One region of the Terrisporobacter glycolicus ATCC 14880 genome, then DNA from elsewhere that is predicted to be linked to it. Evidence: riboswitches for the same ligand, from Rfam matches in the RefSeq annotation. Region 1 holds a riboswitch; each other region holds the start of a gene.
The links. Region 1 has a riboswitch for S-adenosylmethionine ahead of TEGL_RS14885 (O-acetylhomoserine aminocarboxypropyltransferase/cysteine synthase family protein). Riboswitches for the same ligand answer to the same signal wherever they lie in the genome.
Positions count from the first base shown of each region.

Region 1 (4,297 bases):
TATCACGGCTAGAGATATGCATAAAGTACTTATCTTAACTAATTTTCTTGTATAATATTTTGTTTGATCGTAATCTCCTGCACCTATACATTGAGATGTTACAGAAAGAGTGGCCTGACTAATTGCCATACCAGGTATTATTTGAAAAAGCCCAACAGCATTTGCTACAGCATTTGCTGCAATAGCTGATGTTCCAAAGGTTGCAATTAAATTTAATACAATGATTTTTCCAAGTTGAAACATTCCATTTTCCAAACCATTTGGAATGCCAATATGAAGTATTTTCTTGATTAATATCCTATCAAATTTCATACATATTTTTTTTGATAAGTGAATTTGCAAATTATCATTTTTTATTAATATAAAAATTACTACAGCCGCTACAACCCTAGAAAAAACTGTGGGTACGGCTGCACCTGCAATTCCCATCTTAAAAACATAAATTAGAAAATAGTTTCCTATTAAGTTTATTAGATTCATCATAATTGATATTTTCATTGTAATTTTTGAATTTCCCATAGATCGAAATAAAGCTGCACCACCATTGTATATTGCTATGAAAGGAATTGACATGAATACTATAGTTAGGTAAGTATTAGAATATCCCAAAACATCTTGTTCTATATTCCCAAAAACTGTATTAAGAATAAAATACTTGCATAAATACCCAATTATCATAGTAGTAATAGAACTTAAAAAAAGAAAAAGAATGAGTTGATCAGCACTATTACATGCATTGTTTTCATTTTTCTGTCCTAAATATTGTCCTGCTACAACTGCACCTCCTGTAGCAAGAGCTGTAAATATATTTATTATAAGGATATTTATACTATCTACTAAAGATACAGCAGATACTGCAGCTTCCCCTATACTAGCAATCATTATTGAGTCAACTAAACCTACCGTTACTAGTAAAAATTGCTCTATTATTAAGGGAAAAATAAGTTTATATAAATTTTTATCTGAAAATAAATATTCCCGCGTCTTTGGAGTAATTTCCATCTAATCCCCCCTTATAACATTCACCAATAATTATAACAGATATTTAATTTATATTCAGAATTTTAAAATAATAATTTTACACTATAAAAAAGAAAGATAATATTTATCATCTTCCTTTTTATTTTCTATTTTGATGCTTTTTCTAAAGCTTGATTTAAATCCCAGATTAAATCATTTACATCTTCAATTCCTACAGAAACTCTTATCATATCTGGAGTAACACCTGCCAATTCTTGTTCTTTTTTATTTAGTTGAGCATGAGTTGTACTAGCTGGATGAATTACAAGTGATTTAGCATCTGCCACATTAGCAAGATGAGAAAAAACTTGAAGAGATTCTATAAATTTAATTCCAGCTTCTAATCCTCCTTTTATCCCAAAAGTAAATATTGAACCCGGCCCTTTAGGTAAATACTTTTGACCTAATTTGTAATACTTATTTTCTTTTAAACCTGGATAGTTTACCCATGCAACTTCAGGATGATCATTTAAAAATTCTGTGATTTTCTTAGTATTCTCCACATGTCTTTCAACTCTTAAAGATAAGGTTTCAAGTCCTAACAATAATTGGAATGCACTTTGTGCACTTAGACAAGCTCCTGTATCTCTTAGATATTGAGCTAGAAGCTTTGTAGTATAAGCTAATTTCCCACAATCTTTAGCATAATTTAAACCATTATAAGATAAATCTGGTTCTGTTAAACATGGGAATTTTCCACTTTTTATCCAGTCAAAATTTCCACTATCAACTACCACTCCACCTAAAGTTGTTCCATGTCCTCCTATAAATTTTGTAGCTGAATGAACAACAATATCAACACCATAATCAAATACTTTTATTAAGTAAGGTGTTCCAAAAGTATTATCCAGCATAAATGGAACTTTAGACTCATGAGCTATTTCTGCAATTTTTTCTATATCAATAATATTTATTCCTGGGTTTCCTATAGTTTCTGCATAAACTAATCTTGTTTTATCATTTATTGAAGCTCTAAAACTTTCTGGATTATCAGGATTTACAAAATGAGTTTTAATCCCTAATTTAGGTAACATATTTGCTAGTAAATTGAATGTTCCACCATATATTGTTGGTGCAGCAACTATTTCATCACCAGCTTGAAGTATATTTAATATAGCAGCATTAATAGCCCCCATTCCAGAAGCAAAGGCTACAGCTCCTACTCCACCTTCAAGTAAAGCCATTCTTTCCTGAAATACTGCAACCGTTGGATTTGATATTCTTGAATAAATATGTCCCTCTGTTTTTAATGCAAATAAATCTGCCCCATGATTCACACTCTCAAAACAATAAGATGTTGTCTGATAAATTGGGACTGCTCTAGCTCCTGTTGTCGAATCTGGTTGTTGTCCCCCATGAACTTGTAATGTTGAAAAACCTAACTTTCTTTTACTCATAATTTGTATCCCCCTTGTTATTTAATATAAATAATATTAAACAATATATAAAAAACCTTACAAGTTACATCTAATTAAATAAAAAAGGTTCTTTTATCTTAAAGATAAAAGAACCTTAATAATCTAAGATTTACCTCTTATCTTTCTTATGTTTCCATAAGTAGGATTTAGCACCTATCTAATATAGGTTGCTGGACTTCTTCGGGCCTATTCCCTCCATCACTCTTGATAAGATTTTTTACTATTAATTTAATAAGTTAATTGTATACATGTTTTTATTCATATGCAACAATAAAATTATTTTTTTTGAGCTACTCTAAGTTTTGCACTTCTCGACCTTGGATTTCTTTCAATTTCTTCATCGCTAGGAATTATTGGTTTTCTTGTTATAATCTTAACTTCTGATTTTTTGTCACATTGACAAATTGGAAGTTCTGGTGGACAAACGCAACTTAAAGCTAAATCTTTGAATTCATTTTTTACTATTCTATCTTCTAATGAATGGAATGTAATTATACAAACTCTTCCACCTTTATTCATCATAGAAACAGCATCTTCAATCATTTTATTTATTACGCCAAGTTCATTATTTACTTCAATTCTTATAGCTTGGAAAGTTCTCTTTGCTGGATGTGGTCCATCTATTCTAGCTTTTTTAGGTATTGCTTTTTTTATAACATCAACAAGCTCACCAGTTTTTTCAATTGGACCATTTGCTTCTCTTTCTTCTACTATAAATTTAGCAATTCTCTTTGACCAATTATCTTCACCATAATCTCTGATTATCTTAGCTAATTGTTCTTCACTGTAAGTGTTTACCACATCATATGCAGAAAAATCTTTTCTTACATCCATTCTCATATCTAGTGGTGCATCATGCATATAAGAAAACCCTCTATCAGCTTCATCAAGTTGATGAGAAGACACTCCTAGGTCTGCAAGTACTCCATCTATTTTATAAACACCTATTTTTTCTAATTCTGATTTAATATTTTCAAAATTGCTGTGTACAAATTTTACTCTATCTGAATACTCAGCTAACCTTTCTTTTGCCGTTGCTATGGCATTTTTATCTTGATCAAATCCAATAAATAAACCTTTATCAGATAATCTCTTTACTATTTCTTTTGAATGACCTGCACCACCCATAGTACAGTCCACATATACTCCATCTTCTTTTATGTCTAAATTTTCAATACATTCATCTAGTAGTACAGACACATGATTAAATTCCATTTTTTCTTCTCCTTAAGAGTTACTAGTTAGCCTCTATTTTTTCTTTTTTGATAATATTTTATGTAAAATCACACAAACTATAATAGTTACTAAACTTATTACTTGAGCCATTCTAAGTGGACCAATCATAAGAGAATCTGTTCTAAGTCCCTCTATGAAAAATCTTCCTATTGAATATAAAATTAAATAAAATATAGCTAATTGACCTTCATATTTTTTCTTCTTTCTAAAACACCACAAAAATATGAATATACCTAAATCCCAGATAGATTCATATAAAAACGTCGGATGGACTCTAATGCCATCAACAATTATTCCCCAAGGTAAGGACGTTGGTCCTCCATGTGCTTCTCCATTTATAAAATTTCCCCATCTTCCTATGGCTTGACCTAAAGGTATACCAATCATTACAGTATCAGCCATCTTAAAGAAATTAATTTTTTTAATTTTAGTATATATGAATCCAGCCAATATACCACCAATTAAAGCTCCATGTATAGCCATACCTCCACCTCTGAAATTTAGTATTTCAGATAGATTATTAGAATACCAAGACCAATTAAAAACAACGTAATAAAGTCTAGCGCCAATTAAACCACAAGGTATTGCTATTATAGCTAAATTTAGCAAATCATCTTCACTTA
Region 1 covers NZ_CP117523.1:3,008,032-3,012,328, forward strand. The annotation lists gene TEGL_RS14880 (MATE family efflux transporter) at 1-1,002, opposite strand, end outside; gene TEGL_RS14885 (O-acetylhomoserine aminocarboxypropyltransferase/cysteine synthase family protein) at 1,128-2,417, opposite strand; SAM riboswitch class I at 2,552-2,652, opposite strand; gene rsmH (16S rRNA (cytosine(1402)-N(4))-methyltransferase RsmH) at 2,715-3,653, opposite strand; gene lgt (prolipoprotein diacylglyceryl transferase) at 3,687-4,297, opposite strand, start outside.

Region 2 (4,297 bases), 900 kb from region 1:
CAGTAGAGGAAGCAACTAGAGAAGCAGGAGCAAGAGAAGTATATATAATAGAAGAACCAATTGCAGCAGCAATAGGTGCGGGTATGGATATATCTTTACCAAATGGAAATATGGTAATAGATATAGGTGGAGGAACTACAGACATAGCTGTTATATCTCTTGGAGGGGCAGTAGTTAGTGACTCAATAAAAATAGGCGGAGATAAGTTTGATACTGCCATAGTAGCGTATATTAAGAAAAAGCATAATCTTCTTATAGGAGAGAGAAGTGCAGAAAAGCTAAAAGTAGAAATTGGAACAGCAATGAAAGATAGTGAAGAACAATTTATGAAAATAAGTGGTAGAAACATAATAAAAGGTTTACCAGAAACTATAGAAGTAAGTTCACAAGAAATAGCAGAAGCTTTAGAAGAATGTATAAAGCAAATAGTAGCTACAACTAGAGTTGTATTAGAAAAAATACCACCTGAATTGGCAGCGGATATAAGTACGTCTGGTATAGTAATGACTGGCGGAGGGGCTTTATTAAGAAATCTAGATAAGAGAATTGAAGAAGCTACAGGGATTAATGTAATCGTTGCTGATGAACCTTTATCTTGTGTTGCAAGAGGAACAGGCTCATCATTAAGTACTTTAGATTTACTAGAAACAGGTGGAACATTTAAAAGAAGAAATAAAAAATAGTATAAAAGGGCTGGCATAATAATTTTAATTAGTATGTACAGCCCTTTTTAATATAAGTACAGAGATGACTCTATTTAGGTTGAGAGTAAGATTGATAGAGCAATAGTTTCAGCCAATTCTAAAATAAAATGAAGTCGAACATTATTAAATGAAAATCTATTATTTTCATCTACTTTATCTACAATACCTACAATTGAATGAGATCCAATTTGCGGGAGTTTTTTACCTACGCCTTTACCTGGTAGAATTGGTCCTTTTCTAATTTGGATGTTTCCTATATTATTTATAGAACCTAAACAGGCATCAATAGCTAAGAATTCACTGTTAGGATGCTTTTCTTTTATTTGATCAAAAGATTCATATATGTTCAAGGCATGAATAGGATTATCTAGGGTACCGTAAACTGGGTATTTAAAGTCGCTATTTTTAAGCATAGTACCGACTAAAGGACCTAAAGCATCTCCTATAGCACGATCTGTTCCTATACAAATAACAACGGTATTTTCATTAATTATATCTTTGAGTATTAAGCTTAATATTTCTATAACATTTTCTTTTTTATAATGCACTTTGGCTAAATACATAGGAACTTACCTCCCTTCAAAAATATATGAACTACATAATAAAAAAATACATAACTTTAATCAACATAAAATACTTATACAGAATCATATGATAAAAGCCTAAATAGTGTTCTTAAAATAAATAAATTCTTGACACTATAAAAAAAAAGGGTTATCATATACTTGTTAAAAGTAATAATAAAATATATGTGTAATCGTGATTACACCTTATCAAGAGAGGCAGAGGGACAGGCCCTGTGAAGCCCAGCAACCACTCCCATATGGGGGACGGTGCTAAATCCTACTTAACGGAAACGTTAGAGAGATGAGGTTAGTTAATTATAATTTTTATGTGATAATTAACCTCTTCTGTTAAAGAAGAGGTTTTATTTTTACCCAAATTGACAAAAATAGATAATAAAAGGAGGAAATACAATGTCAAGACATTTATTCACATCGGAATCAGTAACTGAAGGTCATCCAGATAAAATGTGTGACCAAATTTCAGATGCAATATTAGATGCTTTATTAGAGAAGGATCCTTTATCAAGAGTAGCTTGTGAGACAACAACAACAACAGGATTAGTATTAGTAGCAGGGGAAATATCTACAAATGCTTATGTAGATATACAAAAAGTAGTTAGAGAGACAGTAAATGAAATAGGATACACAAGAGCTAAATATGGGTTTGATAGCCAAACGTGTGCTGTTATAACTGCTATAGATGAGCAGTCATCAGATATAGCTATGGGTGTTGATGAAGCTTTAGAAAGTAAAAGTGGAGAACAAACAGAAGAAGAAATTGAAGCTATAGGAGCAGGAGATCAAGGTATAATGTTCGGATTTGCATGTAATGAAACTCCAGAATTAATGCCATTACCTATATCTTTAGCACACAAGTTATCTAGAAGATTAACAGAAATAAGAAAAAATGAAATAGTAGATTATTTGAGACCGGATGGTAAAACTCAAGTTACGGTAGAGTATGATGGAAATAAGCCGATAAGAGTACATACTATATTAATATCTACTCAACATAGTGAACATGTGGACAATGATACTATAAGAAAAGATTTAATAGAGTTAGTAATAAAAGAAGTTATACCAGCAGATTTATTAGATGATGAAACTAAAATTTATATAAATCCAACAGGAAGATTCGTTATAGGTGGTCCACAAGGAGATACTGGTTTAACAGGAAGAAAAATAATAATAGATACTTATGGCGGATATTCTAGACACGGTGGTGGAGCATTCTCAGGAAAAGATGCAACTAAGGTTGATAGATCTGCTGCATATGCTGCAAGATACGTTGCTAAAAATATAGTAGCTGCAGGACTTGCAGATAAGTGTGAAATAGAACTAGCTTATGCTATAGGCGTTGCTAGACCTTTATCTATATTTGTAGATACTTTTGGAACTGGAAAAGTTTCTGAAGCTGAATTAGTTGAATTAATCAACAAAAACTTTGACTTAAGACCAGGTGCTATAATAAGAGACTTAGACTTAAGAAAACCAATATACAGACAAACAGCTGCCTATGGTCACTTTGGAAGAACTGACGTGGATTTACCATGGGAAAGAACTGATAAAGCTGAAGCATTAAGAGAACAATCTTCAATAAAATAATTTTAATGATTAACATAAATAATAAAGAGTTGTATAAAATACGGCTCTTTATTTTTTTTACATTAAGTGATAACATAAAATATATTTATAATACCAATAATTATAAGTAGGCGTTAATAAATGATTTTAGGAGAATTGAAATGGAAAAATTACAAGGAATGGTTAGTGATATAGTCTTTAAAAATGAAGAAAATGGTTATACCATAGCCTCTTTAGCCAATGAAAATGATGAAATAACTATTGTAGGGTGTATGCCAACTTTATCTGTAGGAGAAAGCATAGAAATAGAAGGAAAATGGGTGAATCATAAAATTTATGGATCTCAATTCGAGGTGCAAAGTTTTATACCCGTTACACCATCTTCTCTTGAGGGTATCTATGTTTATTTATCTTCTGGTATGATACATGGAATAGGCGAAAAAATGGCTAAAAGAATAGTAGATAAATTTGGTGTTGATACTTTAGATATTATTCAAAATACTCCAGAAAGATTAACTGAAGTAGAAGGAATAGGTATGAAGAAAGTAAAACAAATCCAAGAAAGCTATGAAGAAAATAGAGAACTTAGAAATATAATAATACAACTATCTCCTTATGGAATAACTCCTAATTATTGTTTAAGAATATATAAAAAATATAAAGATAAATCCTTGGAAGTGATAAATAAAAATCCATATAGATTAGCAGAAGAAGTAAGAGGTATAGGATTTAGAATTGCCGATGATATTGCCAGCAAAATAGGTATAGACAAATATTCTCCAGATAGAATTATGCAGGGTATTTTATTTACTTTAAACCAAAGCTTGGGAAGTGGTCATACATATTTACCTAAAAGAATATTGATTGAACAATCAGTTAAAATTTTAGGTATAGAATCTAAATATGTGGAAAATGGAATTATGTATTTGGCATATGACCAAAAAATACATTTAGAAAATATGAACGGAGAAATACTTATCTATTTAATGATGTACTATATATGCGAAAATGGTGTATGCAAAGAAATAATAAAGTTATCTCAACATGAAACGAAGGATTTACGGATTAATATAGAAGAAGAAATAAAAGTTGTTGAAAAAGAAGATGGAATAAGTTTGGCGAATAATCAAATCTTAGCAGTAAAAGAATCTATAAATAATGGAGTAACAATTATTACAGGTGGCCCTGGTACAGGAAAAACTACAACGATAAATACTATAATAAAAATATTTGAAAATAATGATCAAAAAGTATTGCTATGTGCTCCAACAGGTAGAGCAGCTAAGAGAATGAGTGAAACCTCAAATAAAGAGGCTAAAACTATTCATAGATTGCTAGAAATGGGATTTGCTACAGACAGTGATGAACTAGTCTTTTTTAAAGATGAAGAAGATCCAATAGATGCTGATGTGATAATATTGGATGAAGCATCTATGGTTGATA
Region 2 covers NZ_CP117523.1:3,912,178-3,916,474, reverse strand. The annotation lists gene TEGL_RS18955 (rod shape-determining protein) at 1-683, shown strand, start outside; gene yyaC (spore protease YyaC) at 758-1,267, opposite strand; SAM riboswitch class I at 1,472-1,578, shown strand; gene metK (methionine adenosyltransferase) at 1,682-2,875, shown strand; gene TEGL_RS18940 (ATP-dependent RecD-like DNA helicase) at 3,016-4,297, shown strand, end outside.
Region 2: it holds a riboswitch for S-adenosylmethionine, as region 1 does, so the genes downstream of both, metK (methionine adenosyltransferase) here and TEGL_RS14885 (O-acetylhomoserine aminocarboxypropyltransferase/cysteine synthase family protein) in region 1, are expected to answer to the same signal.

Region 3 (4,297 bases), 2.0 Mb from region 1:
ATATTTTCTAAAGTATTTTTATTTTTGTTATGAGAAAAAGTTAAATTATTTATCTCAAGGATTTTCTCTTCATTATTATTGTCCTTTATAGAAGCATTTTTAGAATTATTCTCTAACCAATTTTTTATATTTTCCTTAGATTCTTCATCCAAGTTATTAAATTCCCTTAAATTATTTATATTTTCCAAATTACAATTTGCATATTTCATAGCTGATACGTAAAGAGGTTCTCTAAGTCCACTTTTTTCTAATAAATCTGATTTTAAAATTTCATCAGGTGTACCAATAGCTTTAACTTCACCTTTGTCTATAATAATAACTTTATCAAAGGGTTGTTCTAGAACATCTTCTATTCTATGCTCAACTATTATAATAGTTTTATTTGTTTTTTTATGAATATCATTTATTAATTGCATAATTTCTTTTCCAGAGGCAGGATCTAGATTTGCCAAAGGCTCATCAAAAAGTAAGACATCAGCATTACTTCCAAGAACTCCAGCAAGAGAAACTCTTTGCTTTTGACCACCAGATAATTCATAAGGACTGTGATTAATAAAATCAACCATATTTACTAATTCCAGTGCATTAATAACTTTAACTTTCATTTCGTTAAGAGGAATAGCATCATTTTCAAAACTAAATGCCACATCTTCACCAACACAAAGACCTACAAACTGAGAGTCTTGGTCTTGCATGATTGTACCAATTTTTTTACTTATATCTGATAAACTTTCTTCGTAAGGTTTAATATTGTCTACTATAATTGAACCTTCCATTTCACCATTGTATGAAAAAGGAATAAGTCCATTTAAACAATGAGAAAGAGTGGATTTTCCAGAACCACTTGGCCCTACTATTAAGACTTTTTCACCCTTATTTATAGTAATATTTATATCCTTTAAAGTTTTATCAACTACATTATTATATTTAAAACTAAAGTTTTTAAAACTTATCATTATATTCTCCTTATTTTTTATTTTGCTTAGTCCTCAATCTTTAACCCACTATTTTTTTTATTTGCTCTAACAAAACCTAGTATAGTTGGAACACCAACACCTAAAAATACTATTGCGTTTGTAAATATGGCAAGAGCTGCCTGAATTTTCATTTTATCTAAAGGTTCACCCATAACAAGCACGTCAAAACCTGCAGCAAATACAAATGCTAAGATAATACCAATCACACCTGTAATCACAAGATATGAAACATGGAACTTATTACATAATCCATCTTTTATACTAAATTTCTTGCATTTGAAAACTAGTCCCATAAAAAGACCCATAATACCAGAGCTTGCAACCCAGCCCCACCAGATTCCCCAACCGGCAATCATATCAGTTAACATATGTCCTAAAAACCCCATTGAAAATCCAACAAATGGACCAAATAGAGCAGAGAATATAGCAAGCAAAGCTATGGCAGGTTTTAATTGAGTGTTAGGTCCTATGGGTATTCCAACAAACCCTAAGGCTCCATAAAGAGCAGAAGCAACACCGATTGTTACTATTGTTTTTGTATCTATTTTGATCATATTACTCCTTTTTCTCCATTCGTTTCTTTATATTTAAAATTTATTAATGAACTTTTATATAAAAAAAATCTCTTTCTGATAAGAAAGAGATTATATGCGTAATCTTATCTTCCAGAATTCTTCTGTAGGAATTAGCACCTTTGTCTTTAGACCGGTTGCTGGGTTTCACAGGGCCAGTCCCTCCACCTCTCTTGATAAGTAATATTTAATTTTATGTGAGTTCCACAAAATATTCTACAAAATAAGTCGAAATTTGTCAAGTTTAAATAATTTACAAAATAATTACATTTATAAAGGACTTATGGAGGAAAATCATATTTTAAAGTATATTAATATTAATTAAAGTAAAAGTGGGGGGAATTTATGAGTAAATTAAAGAAATTTTTATCTATTATATTAATAGTAGGAGTGATAATTACTTGCGGGTTTACAAAAAGTGTTGATGGGGCTTCAGTATATGGGAACAGTAATTCAAATATTAGTAATGGAGGGTATGCAGCTGCAAATGGAAACTACTCTTATATAAGAAGTAGCAAGATATATAAAGAAACTAAAGAGGCAAATTATTACTATATTTACAGAACTTATAAAAATGGAAGTGCAAAAAAACAAATAGTAAATAATGCATCAGAAGAACCATACATAAATGTAGTTGGCAAGTACATGTATTATGTGGGAATATACGACTCTGGTAATAGGTATGGTATTTATAGAGTTAAAACTGATGGGACTGAGAAAACTAGATTAATAAGCAATTATGGATACAATCCAATTATAGTAAAAGATAATTATTTATACTATATAAAAGAAAGCGTAAATAGTAATTATGATGAAGCAATGTCTTTGCGTTGTTACAGCTTATCAGCTAAAAAGACTGTTTCAACATTATATACTACATCATCAAGAGTGATAGATAATATATCCTTATCTGGCGACTATATCTATATAGTAGCAAATGGATATGATAATTCTATAATATACAAAATAAACACAAAAACTAAAAAAAGAACTACTGTTTATAAATATAAATCTGGCAAAAAAGAAGAATCTTCTATAGAAGATATGGTTTACTATAAAGGAAACATTTATTATACAGTTTATAATGATAAGGATTCTTACAATGAAAATGACGATACTTGTGAAGTATATAAGATATCATCTACTGGAAAAAATAACAAATGTTTATCGAAAAATTTCACTTCAAGCATAAACTTGTACAATAATAAAATTTATTATATTAATTCAAGTGGCAATGTATGTTCAATGAATTTAGATGGAAGTAACAGAAAAACTATAAAAAAAACAAGTAAGCATCAATGGCATTATGGTATAAATATTGCAAAGAGCAGAATTTATTTTGGAAAAATAGTATTTGATCAATATGATGAATTTGATGATATACTTAGCGACAATATATATAGAACAACCTTATCGGGTGGTTCTATAACTAAAATGTAGAAACTATAAGAAAGACTGTAGTATAAGAAATTAAATTTATACTACAGTCTTTTGTTTTAAATTAATAATTAAGTTGTATATTACTATTATCTTTTAAATATTCGTTCTTATCCATATCAACATCGTTATTTATAAAGTCTTGTAGAACTTTTCTTGAGTTTAAATCGTATAACCAAACCCAACCAGCTTTTTTGTATGTACCACCTTTAATATGAACGTCATCTATTATTGGGAACTGCCCTTGTTTTATAGTTAAAGGCTTGAAGTTGTATGCAGTAAATGCTATATTTATTAAATCCTTTGGTGTAAGATTTGTAGATACATATGGAAGTAGTGTATTTAATAAACTAGGATATTTAGAAAAATCTTCTTGCTTCATAGTATTTATAACAGATAGCATAACTTCTCTTTGTCTCTCATCTCTATTTATGGCACTATCTACTTTTCTTATTCTCGTATAAGCAATAGCTTGATAGCCATTAATTCTTTGTTTACCTGAATGAGTTAGAAGTTCCATATTGCCCTTACCAGAATAAGTACATTGTTTGTAAGAACCTGGTATCATTTCATTTATAGATTTAATTTCATATTCTTTAATATCTACTTCTACTCCACCTATTGAAAATATAATATTCATTAAATTATCAAAATCAACTTGAATAAATTTGTCTAACTTTATTTGGAAATTTTCCTCTATTGTTTGGAATAGCAACTTTTCTTTACCCCAAAAATAAGCAGCATTAAGTTTTCCCTTACCTTTACCTGGAATATCAACATAAGTATCACGAGCAAGAGATGTTAGTTTAATATTTTTGTTGTTAGAATCGATAGTGGCAATCATCATACAGTCAGAACGATAGGCAAGTTCTTTCTCCCTACCATCAGTACCTAATAATAATATGTTAGTTATACCATCCACAGTTTCGTATTTTGATTTGTAAGCATCTTCAACTTTAGTGCTTGTTGTATTTAATTTACTATAAAAATGATAAAAAGTGAATAATGGAATAGCTATTATTAGTACTAATAAAATAACAGCAATTTTTGTAAATTTAAATTTTTTATTTTTTTGAGTCAAAAAATCCCCTCCATTTTTGATTTAATTGAAATTCATAATTATATTATAACAAATATTGTAAATTTACATGCTATAACATAAAAACTATACATATTTATATACTAATTCAACAAATACTAACTATTTAATTTATTTGATAAGATAAGTACTTTGGTATAAAGAAGTAATTAAATTATTTTGTTTGAAAAACTTACTAATATAAGATACAATAAAATTATTATATATAAACA
Region 3 covers NZ_CP117523.1:1,037,308-1,041,604, forward strand. The annotation lists gene TEGL_RS05130 (ABC transporter ATP-binding protein) at 1-956, opposite strand, end outside; gene TEGL_RS05135 (ECF-type riboflavin transporter substrate-binding protein) at 983-1,531, opposite strand; SAM riboswitch class I at 1,633-1,732, opposite strand; gene TEGL_RS05140 (DUF5050 domain-containing protein) at 1,895-2,989, shown strand; gene TEGL_RS05145 (LCP family protein) at 3,051-4,067, opposite strand.
Region 3: it holds a riboswitch for S-adenosylmethionine, as region 1 does, so the genes downstream of both, TEGL_RS05135 (ECF-type riboflavin transporter substrate-binding protein) here and TEGL_RS14885 (O-acetylhomoserine aminocarboxypropyltransferase/cysteine synthase family protein) in region 1, are expected to answer to the same signal.